Regions from separate parts of the Exiguobacterium sp. JMULE1 genome, predicted to be linked through region 1. Evidence: a T-box and tRNA genes for the amino acid it is inferred to sense, from the RefSeq annotation. Region 1 holds a T-box; the other regions hold tRNA genes.
What was found. A T-box is a leader RNA that pairs with one kind of tRNA and senses whether it is charged. The one in region 1 lies ahead of EXW93_RS11360 (valine--tRNA ligase), so its partner is inferred to be a tRNA-Val.
Positions count from the first base shown of each region.

Region 2: it has a tRNA-Val gene. The T-box ahead of EXW93_RS11360 (valine--tRNA ligase) is inferred to sense a tRNA for this amino acid. The anticodon was not compared.
Region 3: it has a tRNA-Val gene. The T-box ahead of EXW93_RS11360 (valine--tRNA ligase) is inferred to sense a tRNA for this amino acid. The anticodon was not compared.

Region 1 covers NZ_SGWC01000002.1:2,107,026-2,113,335, reverse strand. Annotated here, with positions in the region: gene hemC (hydroxymethylbilane synthase) at 28-954, shown strand; gene EXW93_RS11375 (uroporphyrinogen-III synthase) at 944-1,624, shown strand; gene hemB (porphobilinogen synthase) at 1,621-2,610, shown strand; gene hemL (glutamate-1-semialdehyde 2,1-aminomutase) at 2,607-3,917, shown strand; T-box leader at 3,972-4,201, shown strand; gene EXW93_RS11360 (valine--tRNA ligase) at 4,252-6,310, shown strand, end outside.
Region 2 covers NZ_SGWC01000002.1:462,402-468,711, forward strand. Annotated here, with positions in the region: gene EXW93_RS02560 (efflux RND transporter permease subunit) at 1-2,782, opposite strand, end outside; tRNA gene EXW93_RS02565 (tRNA-Val) at 2,969-3,041, shown strand; gene EXW93_RS02570 (PTS sugar transporter subunit IIC) at 3,139-4,161, opposite strand; gene EXW93_RS02575 (metallophosphoesterase family protein) at 4,524-5,258, shown strand; gene EXW93_RS02580 (hypothetical protein) at 5,294-5,572, opposite strand; gene EXW93_RS02585 (sterol desaturase family protein) at 5,698-6,310, shown strand, end outside.
Region 3 covers NZ_SGWC01000002.1:451,259-457,568, forward strand. Annotated here, with positions in the region: gene EXW93_RS02490 (EamA family transporter) at 1-726, opposite strand, end outside; gene EXW93_RS02495 (YkyA family protein) at 827-1,468, opposite strand; gene EXW93_RS02500 (polysaccharide deacetylase family protein) at 1,484-2,110, opposite strand; gene yhfH (protein YhfH) at 2,522-2,668, opposite strand; gene EXW93_RS02510 (nitroreductase family protein) at 2,854-3,480, shown strand; tRNA gene EXW93_RS02515 (tRNA-Val) at 3,619-3,691, shown strand; gene EXW93_RS02520 (YdhK family protein) at 3,739-4,293, opposite strand; gene EXW93_RS02525 (HAMP domain-containing sensor histidine kinase) at 4,442-5,791, shown strand; gene EXW93_RS02530 (response regulator transcription factor) at 5,793-6,310, shown strand, end outside.

The sequences.
Region 1 (6,310 bases):
TTTATCATTGTACAGGGGGATTTTAGCATGCGAAAAATCATTGTTGGATCGCGAAGCTCGAAGCTAGCGATGACACAGACGAAATGGGTCATTGACCAGTTGAAACAAGCCGGCGCGCCGTATGAGTTCGAAATCAAGAACATCATCACAAAAGGGGACCGCATTTTGGATGTGACGCTCTCGAAAGTCGGCGGTAAAGGATTATTCGTAAAAGAGATCGAGCAACAGATGATTGACGAAGAAATCGATTTTGCCGTTCACAGCATGAAGGATCTACCTTCTGAATTACCGGATGGTCTCATCATCGGTGCCACACCAGCACGTGTCGATGCGCGTGATGCCTTGATCACGAAAACAGGCGAAGGTCTTGCTTCCTTGCCAGAAGGTGCAGTTGTCGGCACGAGTAGCTTACGTCGTGGGTCGCAATTGCTAAAACTCCGCCCTGATTTAAAAATCGAATCGATTCGCGGAAACATCGACACACGACTCGATAAATTAAAGAATGGTCCGTTTGACGGAATTTTGCTCGCAGCAGCTGGTCTACAACGGATGGGTTGGTCTGAAGACGTCGTCTCGGAATATCTCTCGACAGATGACATGATTCCAGCCGTCGGACAAGGAATCCTCGGTATCGAATGTCGCGAACATGATCAAGAAGTACGTGACCTTCTGCACCTGATCCATGATCAGATGACGGAAAAAGTAGCTTACGCAGAGCGCGCGTTCTTAGCGGCGATCGAAGGTAGCTGTCACGTTCCGGTCGGTGGATTCGCAACGATCAACGAAGACATGTCAACGACACTTGTCGGATTCATTGGATCCGTCGATGGTGAGCAAATCCTACTCGAGCGCGAATCAGGTCTTGACCCGATGCAACTCGGTCAAGATGTTGCAGAACGTCTGCTTGCTTCGGGCGGTCGTGAGATTCTCGCGACACTTCCGGATGACTTGTAAGCAGGTACTCTTCACGGGCAGCCGACCACCGACGACCGAGCAGATGGCGCGACTGCGCGCCGTCGCGATCGAGTCAGTGCACTATCCTGTCATTGAAACGCGACCGGTTTCGTTTACATTGCCGAAGGGAATGGATTGGCTCATCGTGACGAGTCCGAATGGTGTCCACCGGATTGCTGATGCGTTGCCTGAATTAACAGCAACACGTATCGCGGTCGTCGGACGAAAGACGGCAGATGCACTTGCGAAGTACGGTCGAACAGCCGACTTCTGTCCGTCGACCTTTACAGGAGACGCACTCGTCGCAGAACTCGGACCATACTTGTCTGACAGCGATCATATCGTCTTCGCGCGTGGGAACCGATCGCGGCAAGCGCCGGTCGATCAGTTACGAAACCTGAATCGGTATACGATCGAAGATATCATCACGTATGAAACCGTCACCCGTCGGCTACCTGAAGCACTTATCAGAACTGCCACCTATATTGGACTGCAGAGTCCTTCCGCTGTCGAAGCGATTGCTCCACTGTCCCCGCAGGCGACGTTCATCGTCATTGGGACAATCACGGAGCAAGCAGCAAAAGCAGCCGGACTTCAACCGATCCATGTCGCCCGTGAATTCACGGTAGACGGCATGATTGATCGTATCATTGAGGAGGAATCAGCATGAACACATTAGAATACGCACGTCACCGTCGTTTACGTCATACCGCATCACTCCGGTCACTCGTCCGCGAGAATCAATTGCATAAATCAGATTTGATTTATCCGATTTTCGTCGCTGAAGGCGAAGGCATTAAACGCGAAGTCAGTTCGATGCCTGGCGTCTTCAACTTATCACTCGATCATCTGACGGCTGAGATTGAAGAAGTCGTCGCACTCGGAATCGAATCTGTCATTTTATTCGGTGTCCCGCACGACCACTTGAAAGACGAGCAAGGATCAGGTGCGTTTCACGATCACGGGATCGTTCAAGAAGCGACACGTCTCGTCAAGAAGGTTGCCCCGCAGCTAACGGTCATCGCCGACACATGCTTATGTGAATATACGTCGACAGGTCATTGTGGAATCGTCGCCGACGGTACGGTCGATAATGATGCGTCACTACCGCTTCACGTCAAGACAGCAATCTCCCAAGCCCGAGCAGGTGCCGACGTCATCGCGCCATCATCGATGATGGACGGATTCGTCGCAGCGATTCGTCAAGGATTAGACGAGAACGGCTTCAGCCACATTCCGGTCATGAGCTACGGTGTTAAATATGCGTCTGCTTATTACGGTCCATTCCGTGATGCAGCAAATTCGGCACCGGGAGAAGGCGACCGGAAAGGTTATCAAATGGACCCAGCAAACCGTCGCGAAGCGTTCCGCGAAGCAACAGCGGACGTTGATCAAGGAGCTGACTTCATGATCGTCAAACCTGCGCTTGCGTTCATGGATATCATTCGTGATGTGCGTGAGCGAATCGATTTACCGATCGTCGCGTATAACGTATCGGGTGAGTATGCGATGGTCAAAGCCGCAGCCTTGAACGGCTGGATCGATGAAGAACGAATCGTCCTTGAGACGATGCTTGGCTTTAAACGAGCAGGCGCTGATTTAATCATCACCTATTTCGCAAAAGACATTTGTCGTTACCTGGAGGGGTCGAAATGAGCTTAATTAACCAGAACTCAAAATCAAAAGAAGCATTCGAGCGGGCACTCCCGCTCATGCCGGGTGGTGTCAACAGTCCGGTCCGTGCTTATAAATCGGTCGGGATGACACCGATTTTCGCAGATCATGCGAAAGGATCGAAGCTCTATGATATCGACGGAAAAGAATATATCGATTACGTCTTGTCATGGGGACCAATGATTCTCGGTCATGCCGATCCAATCGTCACGTCAGCAATTCAAGAACAAGCAACGCGTGGCTGGAGCTACGGGACACCAACGGAAATCGAATCAGCGATGGCGGAAGTCGTCATCAGTCGTGTGCCGTCAGTCGAAGTCGTCCGGATGGTCAACTCAGGGACTGAAGCGACGATGGCTGCCCTTCGTCTCGCACGCGGCTACACAGGTCGGACGAAAATCCTCAAGTTCGAAGGCTGTTACCATGGTCACGGTGACTCGCTCTTGATCAAAGCAGGTTCAGGTGTCGCGACACTCGGATTACCAGATTCACCAGGCGTTCCGGCGCAAATCGCGAGCATGACGCTGACAGTTCCGTACAACGACTTGGACGCTGTCCGAATCGCGTTTGAAAAACACGGCGACGATATCGCCGGTGTCATCGTCGAACCGGCTGCTGGGAACATGGGCTTCGTGCCACCAGAACCAGGATTCCTCGAAGGCTTACGGGAAATTACGTCAGAAAACGGCGCTTTACTGATCTTTGACGAAGTCATGACCGGTTTCCGTGTCGGATTCCACTGTGCCCAAGGACATTTCGGTGTCACACCGGATATCACGTGTCTCGGTAAAGTCATCGGCGGCGGAATGCCAGTTGGTGCTTACGGTGGACGTCGTGACATCATGGAGCAGATCGCACCACAAGGTCCAATCTATCAAGCAGGTACGTTATCCGGGAACCCACTCGCGATGGCAGCAGGTCTAGCGACATTGACACAATTGAAACCAGAACACTATGAAGAGTTCGACCGGAAAGCGAGCCGTTTGTCAGAAGGCTACCTGAACGCTGCGGCGAAGTATAACATTCCGTTGACGACGAACCGTGCAGGCGCGATGTTCGGTGTCTTCTTCACGGATGAGCGCGTCACGAACTTCGAAAAAGCGAAAACATCGAATCTTGAGATGTTCCGTTCGTATTATCAAAAGATGGCGGCGCGTGGTGTCTTCTTACCACCGTCACAATTCGAAGGTCTCTTCCTGTCAATCGCCCACACGGACGAAGACATCGAGCGGACGATCGAAGCCGTCGAATTGACGTTCCAAGAACTCCAAGTTGAATTTGGTCGTTAAGCAGTTCTTGACGATTGCTTGAAGTCTCGGCTAAAATAAGTAAAGAAGAAAATGGCAACAGCGATGACGGGAAGAGTAGTCCTGTATTCGTACCGGTGTAGAGAACACATCCTTGGCTGAAAGATGTGACGGGCGAACAGGAGGAAGGTCACCCCACGAGCTGGTATCGTGAGTCTTACGAGCGATATCCGTCCTCCACACGTTACGTGGCTCGAGGGCATCCGATTGTGGATGAACTAAGGTGGTACCGCGGAAAAAAGCAACGGCTTTCTTTCGTCCTTAGCATAGGACGAGAGAAGCCGTTTTTATTATGGACAAAAAGGGAGCGATCAGGATGCAGGAATTATCAATGCCAACGAAGTATGATCCGCAGGCAACGGAAGAAAAATGGTACGACTTTTGGGTGAAAGGTGACTATTTCAAAGCCGATCAGGATCCAGAAAAAGAGCCGTACACGATCGTCATTCCACCACCGAACGTCACAGGTAAATTGCACCTTGGTCACGCGTGGGACACAACGTTACAAGACATGCTGACACGGATGAAGCGGATGCAAGGATTCGACGTTCTTTATCTACCAGGAATGGACCATGCCGGTATCGCGACGCAAGCAAAAGTCGAACAAAAACTGCGGGCAGAAGGACAATCACGTCTTGAAATGGGTCGTGAGAAATTCCTTGAGCAATCATGGGCATGGAAAGAAGAGTACGCGTCAACGATCCGTGCACAATGGGCAAAACTTGGTCTCGGACTCGATTATTCGCGTGAACGCTTCACGCTTGACGAAGGATTGTCAGAAGCGGTTCAAGAAGTCTTCGTGAAACTTTACGAAAAAGGCTTGATCTACCGCGGCGAATACATCGTTAACTGGGACCCAGCGACGAAAACAGCGATCTCGGATATCGAAGTCATCTACAAGGATATCGAAGGTGCGTTCTATCACTTCAGCTATCCACTAACGGACGGTTCAGGTCACGTTGAACTCGCGACGACACGTCCTGAGACGATGCTCGGTGATACAGCGATTGCCGTGAACCCGAAGGATGAGCGTTATGCTCACCTCGTCGGAAAAACGATCACGTTACCAATCGTTGGTCGCGAGATTCCGATTGTTGCCGATGACTATGTCGACATGGAGTTCGGTACAGGTGTCGTTAAGATCACACCAGCGCACGACCCGAACGACTTCGAAGTCGGTAACCGTCACGAGTTACCACGTGTCCTCGTCATGAATGAAGATGGAACGATGAACGAGAACGCAGGGAAATACGAAGGTATGGATCGCTTCGAATGCCGGAAACAAATCGTTGAAGATTTAAAAGCAGAAGGTGTTCTAATCAAAATCGAACCACACTTGCACTCTGTCGGTCACTCGGAGCGTTCAGACGCGATCGTTGAGCCGTATCTTTCACTCCAATGGTTCGTCAAAATGGAACCACTCGCGCAAAAAGCACTCGAGGAACAACAAGGACCAGACAAGGTCAACTTCGTTCCACAACGCTTTGAGAACACGTATGTGCGCTGGATGGAAAACATCCGTGACTGGTGTGTCAGCCGTCAACTCTGGTGGGGACACCGGATTCCGGCTTGGTACCATAAAGAAACAGGCGAAGTCTACGTTGGTAAGGAAGCACCAGCCGATATCGAGAACTGGGAGCAAGACAACGATGTTCTTGATACGTGGTTCTCTTCAGCGCTTTGGCCGTTCTCAACGATGGGATGGCCGAACACGGACGCAGCGGATTATCAAAAATACTTCCCGACATCGACACTCGTTACGGGTTATGACATCATCGCTTTCTGGGTATCACGGATGATCTTCCAATCGTACGAATTCACAGGACAACGTCCATTCCAAGACGTCTTGATCCACGGATTGATTCGTGATTCGGAAGGACGCAAGATGTCGAAATCACTCGGTAACGGAATCGACCCGATGGATGTCATTGAGAAGTACGGTGCCGATTCACTCCGTTGGTTCTTAACGACAGGATCAACGCCAGGGAACGACCTCCGCTTCTACTGGGAAAAAATCGAAGCAACATGGAACTTCTCGAACAAACTGTGGAACGCAAGCCGTTTTGCCTTGATGAACATGGATGGTCTAACGTTTGATCAGATCGATTTGACAGGCGAGAAGTCACTCGCAGATAAATGGATTCTGACACGCTTACAGACGACGATCGACGATGTGACGCGTCTGTCGGACAAATATGAGTTTGGTGAAGCGGGACGTATTCTCTATCACTTCATCTGGGAAGACTTCTGTAACTGGTACATCGAGATGGCGAAATTACCGCTTAACGGGGAAGATGAAGCAGCGAAGCAGACGACGCGTTCGGTTCTTGCCTATACGCTCGACCGGATCATGCGTCTGATGCATCCATTCATGC
Region 2 (6,310 bases), 1.6 Mb from region 1:
GTTCATTCGCAAGGAAGAGCGTGACGAGTGAACCAATCGGAACAAAAATCAGAGAGGACAAGATGATGAACGGAATCCGAGCTTTTCCGAATGTGATCAACATTGTCAGGTAAACAAGTCCGATTGCAACGACGATCGCAATTCCGAGTGATTGGAAGATTTCGACCGTATCGTCATTTCCGCCACCACTTGTCAGTGAGACACCGTCTGGTAAATCGATTTTTTCGACGTCAGCTTTTACAGCGTTCGAAACGTTTTGAACGTCGTCTCCTTTGACTTGTCCAGATACGCGAGCATATACTTTTCCGTCGAGTTTCTGAATCGATGTGAAGGTCTCGACTTCATTGACATTCGCAACATCTTTTAAAGCGACAGGACCGTTTGCTGAGAAGAGTTGGACATCTTCGAGATCTTCTTTCGAGACGAGTCCTTCTTCATAAGATAATTGTACGTCTTGATCCTTATTGTCGAGATTGAGCGTTCCGACCGTGACTGGCTTCGTTTGATCGTTGACGGTACCGAGAATTTGGAAACCAGATAGTCCGCGATCACTTGCTTTCTCAGGATCGATTTCTACGAGATACTGCTTTTGTTTTTCGCTGAAGTTGTTCGTGATATATTTCAAATCATTATTTTTCGACATGTTATCCTCGACGAGTTTTGCCGCCTCTTGAAGAGCTTCGAGGTCGTTCGAGAACAAGTCGACATCGACGTTGTTATTCGACGGAGGACCACCTGTCGATAGTTCAGCCACACTGATTTTGACATCGACGTTTTCATCTTGAGCGATGTCTTCCATCTGTGTTTCAAGTGACTTGATCGTTTTCTCGACGTTTACACCGTCTTTTAGATTCAAGAAGTAACTTGCTTTATTATCGAGACGTAAGCCTGTCGTGAAGTCACGTGCTCCGACAGAAGTCGTCACGTCAGCAATGGCTTTTTCTTTATCAAACATTTTTTCCATCTCAAACGAGACGTCACTTGTTTTTTCAAGTGATGTGGCAGCTGGAAGTTCGAGCGATGCCGTCAAGGTTTTCGATGCCTCGTTCGGAATGAACGTAAATCCGAGACGCGGTACGATCGCTAGGGAACCACCGAGAAGGACGAACGATACGACCAAGATGATCGCCTTGTGCGAGAGTGATTTTTCAATCAGCTTTCCATACCAACGTTGGAGAGCGCCTTCTTTTTCTTCTGCTGGTACCTTCTTGAAGGCAAATTTCGCGAGAATCGGTACGATCGTGATCGCAACGAGTAGTGAAGCAAGTAATGAGAAAATAATCGTCAAAGCGAACGGTAAGAAGAACTTACCAGTAATCCCACCGACAAATCCAATCGGCAGGAAGACGACGACGGTCGTCAGCGTTGATGACGTGATTGCTTTTAGAATCTCTTTTGTCGATTGTTCGATGATCTCATCCGTCATACCGGATTCGGATTTTCGGACGCGCCGGAAGATGTTCTCGATGACAACGATACTATCATCGACGACACGACCGACTGCAACAGCCATCCCACCAAGTGTCATGATGTTCAGGGAGATATCTTGCCAGTTCAAGAAGATAGCGGCGATGAGTAATGACAATGGAATCGAGACGATGGCGATGATCGTCGCGCGGATGTTCCGCAAGAATAAGAGTACAGCGAGTGATGCGAAGAGGGCACCAAGTAATCCTTCTTTGACGAGTGTCGCAACGGACTCCTCGATATCCTTCGCTGAATCAATCCCAATCGTATAGTCGACTTGGTCGTCATATTTATTGAGGATCTTCGTGACTTCATCTGCGATTTCGACCGTATTGGCATCTTGTTTTTTCGTGATTGCCATCGATAAGGAATCTTTTAAATCGTAACGTGTTTTTTCACTTTGTTGTGAGACGGCTTCGATTTTTGCGATATCCTCTAGGCGAATCGGCTCTGCAGGTTCAGACGCCTGATCTGCAGCTGCACCACCTGTTGTACTTGGTGGTCCTTGCGTTGCCCCTTGTGGTGGACCGCCAGCAGATGAACCACCTGTTTGACCGTTACTTGATGAACTAGCTGCACCTGTAGCAGGTGTCAATTGTAGATTTTTTAGTTTATCTAGATTTTCTAGTTTTTCCTCAACACGAATCGGAATTTTCGAATCGTTTTCTGATAGCTGACCAGATGGGAACGAGACATACTTTCCATTGATTTGTTCCTTGATGCTTGAGAGCGAGAGACCCGCTTCCGTCGCTTTCTCCTTATCGACGGTGATTTGAACGAGATCATCCTTATAGCCACCAACCGACACGCTGTTGATGCCTGGAATCTTATTAAGTTCAGGCTCGATGTCTTCCTTAAGGATTTTTTCGATGTCTTTACCATCCTTGCTAAAGAAGGAGATATTATAGATCGGGAACGATCCAAAGGACAGACGATTTAATTTCGTCGTTGCTTCCTCCGGTAGATTCGCATCTTGGATGGCAGCATCGATTTGTTGTTCGACCTTATCCATATCGGTATCGAACGGGAATTCGATGTTTAAGATACCGATACTTTCATAAGAAGAACTTGTTAGCTTGGTAGCCCCTTCAATTCCTTTAAGGGAAGTTTCAAGCTTTGAGACGACTTGTTTATCGACATCGTCAGGTGATGCACCAGGGTAAACCGCTTCGATTGAAATCTGAGGAAACTCGATTTCCGGGAACTGATCAACTTTTAATTGTGAGAAGGAATACACGCCTCCTAAAATCAATAGGATTGCAATGATGAAGACAGCAACCGAGTTCTTCAAACTAAATCGGGTTAAAAAGTTCATATGAACGCTCCTTTCTTTTTATATGTGCTTATTTACATAGTAGAGGACACTCATAGAACCCGCAACTTTAAAACTGTTTTTATTTAAAAAGATCTTTTTGGAAAAAGATAATTTTTTTTATGAAAAAGGCTTTACACTTTTCGATATGCTGCTATAATAAAAATATACCCAGTAACAACACAGCATGATTCTGTAGCTCAGCTGGGAGAGCGCTACCTTGACAGGGTAGAGGTCGCTGGTTCGAGCCCAGTCAGAATCATACCGAAATCGTTCCTTTTCGAAGGGACGATTTTTTTTTGCGTTAAAAAACTATTCCCGAAATCAATCAGGAATAGTTGGAAGGGAGGTAAATTGTTTTATTGAATTTCAAGATGAAGATCGCCGCGCTTTGTCCACCCTGCGACAGTCGTCAATCGATAGAAGACGAGCGTCAAGACACCAGGTAGAACGACACCAGTCAAGAAGAAGACGAGGAACGCCTGAGGACCTTGGTTGACGAAAATATTGAGTGGGGCAATCATCGAATTTAATCCAAGTCCTGCGAGTTCGTACGGTACTTTCAAAGAGAGAAGAAGCGTCGCGACAGGAGCTGAAATCATCGCTGCGAGAAACGGTGCAACGACCAGACGAGGATTTTTAACGATATTCGGGAATTGTACTTTAGGTGTTACAAAGAATGAAGCAATCAAACCACCTGGATCCGTCTGACGGTATGCCATCAACGTGAAGCCGACGAATTGAGCGGAACAGCCAATCAGCGCAGCGGCACTTGCTACAGGATCAAGTTGCAAAGCGATAGCGAGTGCAGCGGACGAAGCAGGAGACATCAATAAGACACTAAAGATGAGTGCGATGACAAGAGAAGTTGCGATTGGAGATGATTCAACGGATGCTGTGATCATGGCACTGAATTTTGTAAGGAGTGGTGTCGTGACGGCAGCAGCACCGATTCCAGTCACGCCGCCAGCAAGGACAGCGCTCATCGGGATGACCATCATGTCAAATTTCGTTTTTCCAGTCATGCGTTTTCCGACGTATACAGCGACGGCAGCTGCGAGTAACGCACTGATCGGCTGACCGGGTACAAGAACGAGTCCAGAAGCAGTTGATTGAAGCGCGGCACCACCGATCGTTGCTGCGATCATCGCGCTGAACAGGACAAGTGTGTTTCCTCCAAGCTGAAAGGCAATACCGGCACCAAGTGCAGGGGCGAGTAGTACTTTTGCGACACCACCAATCGTCAGTAGCATTTGGATATGTAGAAGATTTCCGAGTGTCTCAATCAGAAGTCCGACACCAAGTGTTACAAGAACGGCATTTGCCATTCCAGCTGATACTTTTACCATTCGATCCATCGCATATTCTTTCAACGTTGTCATCCTCTCTCTATCTATCTCTATTTTTTGCCATGAAAAAAGCCTATCCGTTTTTGGGATAGGCGCCACTCATTCTGTGCGGGCGCCTCATTCGATGCATCGAAAGAAGGGCCCAAAAATCATTTCCGTTTCATCATCGGAAAAGTTTTCAGTCCCTCATGCATAGAATAATCAGTCGTCCGGCTTGGTTAAATGGCTGTTGCGTCGGAATCATTTGATCGTGCCCCTCTCTGTGAATTTTTCTAAGCCTAACATGCTCTTGAATAATAATCAATATTTTCTGACAATTTATTTTTTCCTGAAATCTGACAGGAATTCACGGTATCATCTGGAAATCCTAATGTACCAACAATGGAGGCGTTTACATGAAAGTCATGCTTTTTACAGATATTCACGGCAATGCATCAGCTTTGCGTGCGGTTTTGTCCTATCTTGATCAACAATCAGATATCGATGCCGTCTATTGTCTCGGTGATCTTGTCGGCATTGGACCAGAACATAATGAAGTCATTGATCTATTGAAGCAACGACCTGATATTCAAACGATTTCTGGGAACCATGATGAATGTGTCCTTGCTTTAATCCATGGGGAGACCTATCCCGATAGTTACCGCCATGCGAAAGAGCACCACCAATGGATCGTGGATACGTTGACACAAGAAAATAAAAAGTATTTGGAACGTTTACCGCGTGTCTTAAATATCATGCATCAGGAACAATCGATGCACCTGACGCACTATGCTTATGCCGATCAGACGAAGAAGATTGGTGAAGAACCCTTAAAGCAAGCAATGGATGGAACAAAAGATAACTTATCCGCCTTGTTTGCTGGAAGTGAGGCGCGGATCATTGGTTTCGGTCATCATCATCCAGCGCAACAAGTCGAGACAGAGCAAACGCTCTTTATTAATCCAGGTGCACTTGGATGTCAGCAAACAGCTATTGCTCCAGTAGCAATCATTGATTGGGAGAAGGATCAAGTCCGTTCAGAAATCCTGAAGCTTTCATATGATGATCGACCATTTTTAGACGTCCTCAATACGACGGAGATGCCGGAACGTGAGTTGATGCGCCGACTCTTCTTCGGTAGTAGAACATGAAAAAACCTTCATGAGACATTCATGAAGGAATTCAATCAAGACGACAGTTTTGTCATGATTGAGATGAGACATACGACAATCAGTAACACGATACCGATGTTTCGTTTCAATGGATGGCGTGACCAGTAAAAGAATAGCGTAAGGACAGGGGCCACAAAAAAGGCAACGATGAGACTGATTAATGTTGCAAGAAACAATACAAACATCCAAAGTTTGCTCGTTATCCGGTATACCTGCCACATGTCGTAAAGCGACATGAGTGTATAGGCGAGTAACACGAAGATGATTCCGGTCGATAAACTCAAAGTGATCATCACTCCATTCTCTATTTAGTATAAGGGAGGGAGCGAGAATGATTACACGACTTGAAGTAAAAAACGTGACGAATCGATGAACGTACGATTATATGCTGTAACGAAAGAGAAAGGGGAAGGCACCTATGTTAAATATCTATCGTCGTTTTTTTCTGTTTCCGGATATTTTGATCATGCTCGTATTACTGATTGCGGTCAGTAGTTATGTCCTTGCTCAGCCGTTTCATTGGTCAATTTTACTGTTCTTTTGTCTTGGATTGATCGTCTTTAGTTTCAGTGAATATTTGACGCATCGTTTTTTGTTCCATTTACCACCGCCTAAAAATGTGCTTGGACGAAAATTATTGAAACGACTTCATTACGATCATCATGCGCATCCGAATGAACTGCATCTGTTGTTTTTACCGGTCTGGTATTCCTTGCCGAATCTTGGTTTCTTTGCGGCGCTGACCTATTTTCTGACGCAATCTGTCGTTTCGACAGCTGCAGCCGCGAGTGGATTGATCGTCATGTTGCTTGTGTATGAATGGAAACATTACGTGGCACACGTTCCGCTGAAACCGAGAACACGCTTTGGGAAATGGATGAAAAAGACGCATCTGTTACATCATTTCAAAAATGAACACTATTGGTTTGGTGTATCGAATCCGGTGGGAGATTGGTTATTTGGTACTTTGAAGGATGAAAAAACAGTTACTTCTAGTCAAACGGCACGGAATTTAGAAAAGAATCGAGAAT
Region 3 (6,310 bases), 1.7 Mb from region 1:
TAAAGAAACGCTTGCTGGGGAGAGATGAGGCGCGCCAGCAGCAAATAAGAGCGGTGGTAAAATCAACGCGAACAGACCGAGCGGAATCGCGTATAACAGAAGTCCATTTTCGAAGTTCGCAGACGACAAGAATGTTGTCGGTGGATACATCGTCATGACGAAAGCAAGACCACCTGTCATCATGTAAAAACTTTTCTTAATGACGGGTAAATGATTGGCGATGCGTCCGCTGGCGAGTAAGAAAATCGAGAAGCTGACAGCCGCTCCAAGACCGAATAATGTTCCACGCAGGTCGAGTGGGCTCGAGTAAGCAGCACTCGCAAGAATGGCTCCACCAATCAATAGAATCGCAGACAAGAAGTGTGCGCGAGATGGTAAGCGTCTGAATGCGAGCGCATCGATGATGACTCCGATCCAAGTAAATTGGAATAAGAGAATAATTGCAACGGATGCGGATACGGTTTGAAGACTTTGATAGTACAGATAACCAGTTGTACCACTTGAGATACCGATCAGCATGAGAAGACCAGCTGTTTTGAGATCGAGACGAAGATTTTTCGTAAATAAGGCAAGTCCGAAAATCATCAGCCAGCCGAAGAAAAATTGACTACCTGAAACGGCTGCTGAGTTGAATCCAGCAGCATAAGCGAGTTTGACGATCGTTGAGAGGACACCATAACTGATAGCGCCGATGAGAACGAATAAAGTGGCTTTTGAGCGATGCATGAATAATTTCCCTCCATTTTTAGTAAAAACCACACAAAAAAGGTTGCAACGGGGCCTTGTCCAGGTTTTTTGGACAGGGTTTGGTTGCAACCTGTGTGATTTATTGAGTTGATGTGTCGAGCAAACGATACAGCCGGGTTTTCGTTTGATTATACTGAACGGTCAGCGTATTCCACTTCTTTAATGACGCGGTAGCTTTCCGTGTTAAACGATTTAAATCCGCTGTTGACTCATCAATCTTAACGAAATCCGGTTTTTTCGTCAAGCGTGAAAGCACTTTCTTTTCGGCGTCCATCGCTTGTCGATACGTTTTCGAGAACGTTTGAAACGTCTGCTGGCGTTCCTTGATGATTGTCACTAAGGCAGTTCCTTCTGTTTTTGCTTTACCATCAAGTTGGTTGACAGCATCCTGCAATTCTTCAAGATCAAGTTCAGCGTACGTTTCTTTACGTAACGTTTCTTCTTGTTTCAATAAAGCAAGCCGTTCGTCATTTAAGGCTTCTAATTCCTCTCGTTCATTTTGAGAGCGTTTGATTTCTTCAGCACCTGCATCAAGAACGGCTTGATACGTATTAACTGAAATTTCGTCCTTACGAGCACGTTGATCAGCTAGCGTGAATGCTTTCTCTTCACCTTTGACTTGTTGCTCTAGCTGTTCATGAAGAGAGGTTGGTGAATCGTTGGAACAGGCAGCGAGTCCAAAGCTCGACAGGAACAGTACTGCTACGAATGTTTTTTTCATCTGGATAGTAACTCCTTATAAATTCGAGTGTTGCGCGAAGTTGTACGGAATATGGAAATCTTCATCATAAATCGCGAATTGATAGCCTTTTTTCTGAAGTCCGGCAACAATGGCTGGAAGTGCTTTGATGGCTTGTGGTTGTTCATGTAAGAGAATGATTTCAAACGGACGCTCTGCTCGCCGAATGACTGTATTCGCGACTTCTTTTGCACTATCTTTGTAATACCAGTCCATTGAATCGATCGACCAGTCCCACACACGGAAGTCTGCTGAATGAATGGCAGATGCCATTTTTTTTGTGATGCCTGGATCAGAGCCATAAGGTGGTCGTGTCAAATGTGGTGTTAGCTTCGTCAACTCATGGATTTTCTTCTGAACACTTTGCATCTCTGAGACATACTTTCCTTTTTCGTACAATGTATCGTAATCGTGTGTTTCCCCGTGTAATCCGATATAGTGTCCAGCTTTAGCAGCAGCTTTGACTTCTTGTGGAAAAGCATCTACTTGTGTTCCGAGATAAAAGAAAGTGGCACGAGTCTGAAGTTGATCCAATGTTCGAAGTAAGTCCGGTGTTAATGCGGATGGACCATCCTCGAATGTTAAATAAGCGACTTTTTTCGTCACACCATTCCATTTTTCCACGCGTGCTTTTTCCATATTGACGACAGGCACTTCAATAATGGATTTACCTGTCGTAATGGAATGTTGTTCAGGAGTAAAAACATATCGGAAAGCGACATATCCCCCAACTCCGAGAAAGACCAGTGTGAGAAGTAAGAAAAACCGAGGGAAAAACTTTCTTTTTTTTGTACGCGGTCGTGGACCGAGTTCGCTAGCGTGGCTTGAGGTAAATGGATCCATCGTTGTCTGTCGCTCCTTTTGTCAAAAATATCATATACAGATAATGTAACATTCTGACTGTTTCTTTTGTAACAAACAGATGACAAAAAGATGACGGAAAATCGATTTTTCTAAAAAATATTGATTTATTTAGAAAGAGTTTAAAAGAAATAAAAAAACAACCACTAAGTAAGTGATTGTTTCATGTATTATTTAGTGTTCTGTTACAGCACACTCATCGCATTCCGTTTGATAGGATTCACATTGTTCATCCATCTCTTTTCCGCAATGGGCACACGTCTTGACGGGAAGCTCACGATAGAATGCAGCAGATGCTTCTTGGTAAAGGGGTTGTTCCATGTGTTTTTCCTCCTTCAAAGTAAACGCAATGATCTTTTTTCTTGATTTTATTGTATTAGTACAGAAGTTGAATGTCAACTATTGTTTTATAACAGTAGATTCGTTTGAAGTATTGATAGAGGACAATGAAAATAAGACATGCTACGATATCTAAGTAATCTGATAATGATAAGGGGGATTTACACATGACACAGGCAACACTTGATACAATGCGTGTCTTAACAGAAAGACGTTCCGTTCGTCATTACGACGAAACGTTCAAGCTTTCAAAACAGGAAGTAGAAGAACTATTAGAATGGACGACAGCCGCGCCGAGTGCTTGGAATTTGCAACACTGGCATTTCACGGTCTTTCATTCGGAAGAAGCGAAGCAGCAGCTTGCACCGATCGCATACAATCAGCCGGCTATCACTTCGGCTTCAGCAGTCATTGCGATCTTAGGTGATGTTCAAGCTAATCGAAACTACAATCCAGTGTACGGTCCAGCAGTGGAAGCAGGTGGCATGACAGAGGATCTGTTTGATTCGATCAAGGCACAGGTAGAAGGCGCTTATCAAAGTGAGGCGTATGGACGCGACGCGGCTATGTCGAATGCGAGCCTTGCTGCGATGCAATTGATGCTTGCGGCAGAAGCGCGTGGATTATCAACACTCGCAATGGGTGGATTTGATCATCAACGTTTTGCGGAAACGTTCATCACCGAGTCACGGTATGTACCAGTCATGCTGATTGCTGTCGGAAAAGCGGTTGAAGATGCGAAAAAACGTCCGGCACTACGTTTACCGATTGATCGAGTATCAACCTTCCTGTAAGTCATTCAAAATGGGGGAAGCGGGGTGGATTCCCCCATTTTAAATTTTTTATTTTTTTTCAGAAAAAGACTTGTCAGCCTTTTAGTTTCTTGATATATTAATACATGTCCTAGCAAGTACATAACGTACTGCAAACATGATTCTGTAGCTCAGCTGGGAGAGCGCTACCTTGACAGGGTAGAGGTCGCTGGTTCGAGCCCAGTCAGAATCATACCGAAAGCCCGCTTCTCCTTTAAAGGAAAAGCGGGCTTTTTTTTATTATTTCTTTATCTCATCCTCTGTGACCCATTTATGATTTTTCACCATCTCTCCACCGTCCGTTGGTTCATAGTTCACCATATAAACCGTCGTTTCTTTTACTTCGTCAATCGTCGCTTTAGCTCCATCCATACCCTTCATATGATCCGCTTTGACAGTCGCTTCATCACCAACTTGCAGTGGCTTAGTTGGAACGGGATCGAGTTCTTCCTGAATGACCCATTTATGATTTTTCACTATCTTTCCACCAGTAGTCGGTTTGTAACTAATCGCATAGACGACGGTATCATAAGCTCCCGCAATCGTTGCTTTAGCTCCGTTCATTCCATCCATATGATTCGTCGTCAACGTGACGTTGCTTCCTTTCGGATAAGTCGGATCACTGGCTTCCTTTAGACCAGACGGTATCTTTCCATCACTCGAATGCATCATATCTCCATGAGACATGTCGTGTGAGTCGCTATTGCTTCCTTCGTCATTTGAAGCGGATCCGCATGCACCGAGCCAAAGCGTAGAACTAAGAGCCAGTGCGGTTAACGTCAATGATTTTTTCATAATAAAACCCTCCTGAATTCACTAGTCTTTTTTACTATACCCAGCGTATGTGCAAATCGTGTGCAGATGAGGTGACAGTTTTGTTTGTCTGCGTCGATCGCGTTTTTTTTAGCTATACTAAAAGTGGAGAGGAAAAGGAGGAATCGTCATGCGTCGTATTTCATACTCGGTCGGAGGGATCGTGCTTGCGGCATTTTTAATTTGTGGCAGTGTGTTGTTTGGGACGTTGTATTATCAGTTGTCTCAAACACGAACGCAGGAAGTAGTGGACGGTTTACTGAACCGAGGAAATACCCATCGTGATGTCCTTGTCGATTCCTATGACCAAACGACGATGCGCCATGTCAGCATGATGGAAGCAGATTCATCGTTTACTGTAGTGATCACTGATGCAGATGGAAAACGACTCGAAGCGTCACGACCTTTGTCGAATGAGATGAAAAGTGTGCTAGAGCATACGGATTTCGATTACCGTCAACAAGGAAAAATCGTGACGATGCGTGACTTTTTAATGACGGACAGTCCCATCACCATCGACGGGAAACATCAGGGTCATGTCTTCATGTTCGCTTCTAAAGCAATCGTGGATCACGTACTTAATCCGTTGAAACAGCAGTTTTTCCAAGTGGGTCTGCTCGCACTTTTATTAGCAGGTGCGGCAAGCATTTGGACGACCCGACTCATCTCTCGTCCGCTGGTTCAAATGGAAAAAGCGACGGCACGTCTATTAGATGGGGAAGATGGAGCGTTGCCGATTGATCGACAAGACGAACTGGGACAATTGGCGCGTTCGATTCAGCAATTAAAACAAGATCTCGATTTTTTGAATCGGGAACGATCCGAATTTTTAGCAAGCGTATCTCATGAACTACGAACACCATTGACATATATAAAGGGATACGCGGACATTCTCGAACGTCAAACGTTGACGCCGGATGAGCAACAACGCTACGTTACGATCATTCGAGAAGAAAGTCAGCAAATGAATGAATGGATTGAGCAATTATTTTGGTTAGCACGCATTGATGCGAATGCTTTTATGATGGAACGAAAACCTGTCGATGTCGAAGACTTGATTCATCAAGTGATACGATTGATGCGCCTGGACATCGAACAAGAAAATGTTTCGTTCGAGATAGAAGGTGAGCGAATAGAAGTGATGGGTGACGCTCAGCAGCTCCGCCAGATGATCGTGAATATCGTTGAAAATGCACGGCGACATACGACGTCGGGAAAAATTATTGTTCGTTATGGTGTCAACGCAGTAGGGGCTTTCATTCAAATCGAAGATACAGGAGAAGGGATCGCTGCAGAATCTTTACCTCATGTAACGAAACGGCTCTACCGAACGGAAGCATCTCGTTCTCGAAAACATGGAGGAACTGGAATCGGACTCTCCATCGTTGAAGCAATTGCTCAGACACATGGAGCAGAATTGAACATCAAGAGTCAGCTTGGACATGGAACACAAGTGACACTGCAGTGGAAGGAGAAATAAAATGCCGCATGTATTGATCGTAGATGATGAACCAAGAATGCTTGAACTGCTCAAACTGTATATTCAGCCGTATGGGTACACGTGTCAGCTTGTGGATTCTGCGCAACAAGCTCTTGATCTCTGCCGTCAGCACGTATTCGACCTGATTTTACTAGATGTCATGATGCCGGATATGGATGGCTGGACATGTTGTCGTCTCATTCGAGAACACTCTAACATCCCAATCTTGATGGTTACGGCTCGGAATCAGCGGGAAGACATCATTCGGACACGAGAAGTAGGAGCGAATGATTACATATCAAAACCGATTCAAGAAGGGGAACTGATCGGGCGAATGGAAGTTTTATTACAGCAACAGTATGATGGTCTATCCTATGACCGGGAAAGCTATCGTTGTAGTTACCTCCAACAAAAGATTTCGTTAACGAAGACGGAGTTTGAGTTGTTAGGTGTATTTTTAGATTCTCCACGACGTGTTTGGACACGCGATCAACTAACGACGATGTTATGGGGAGCGGA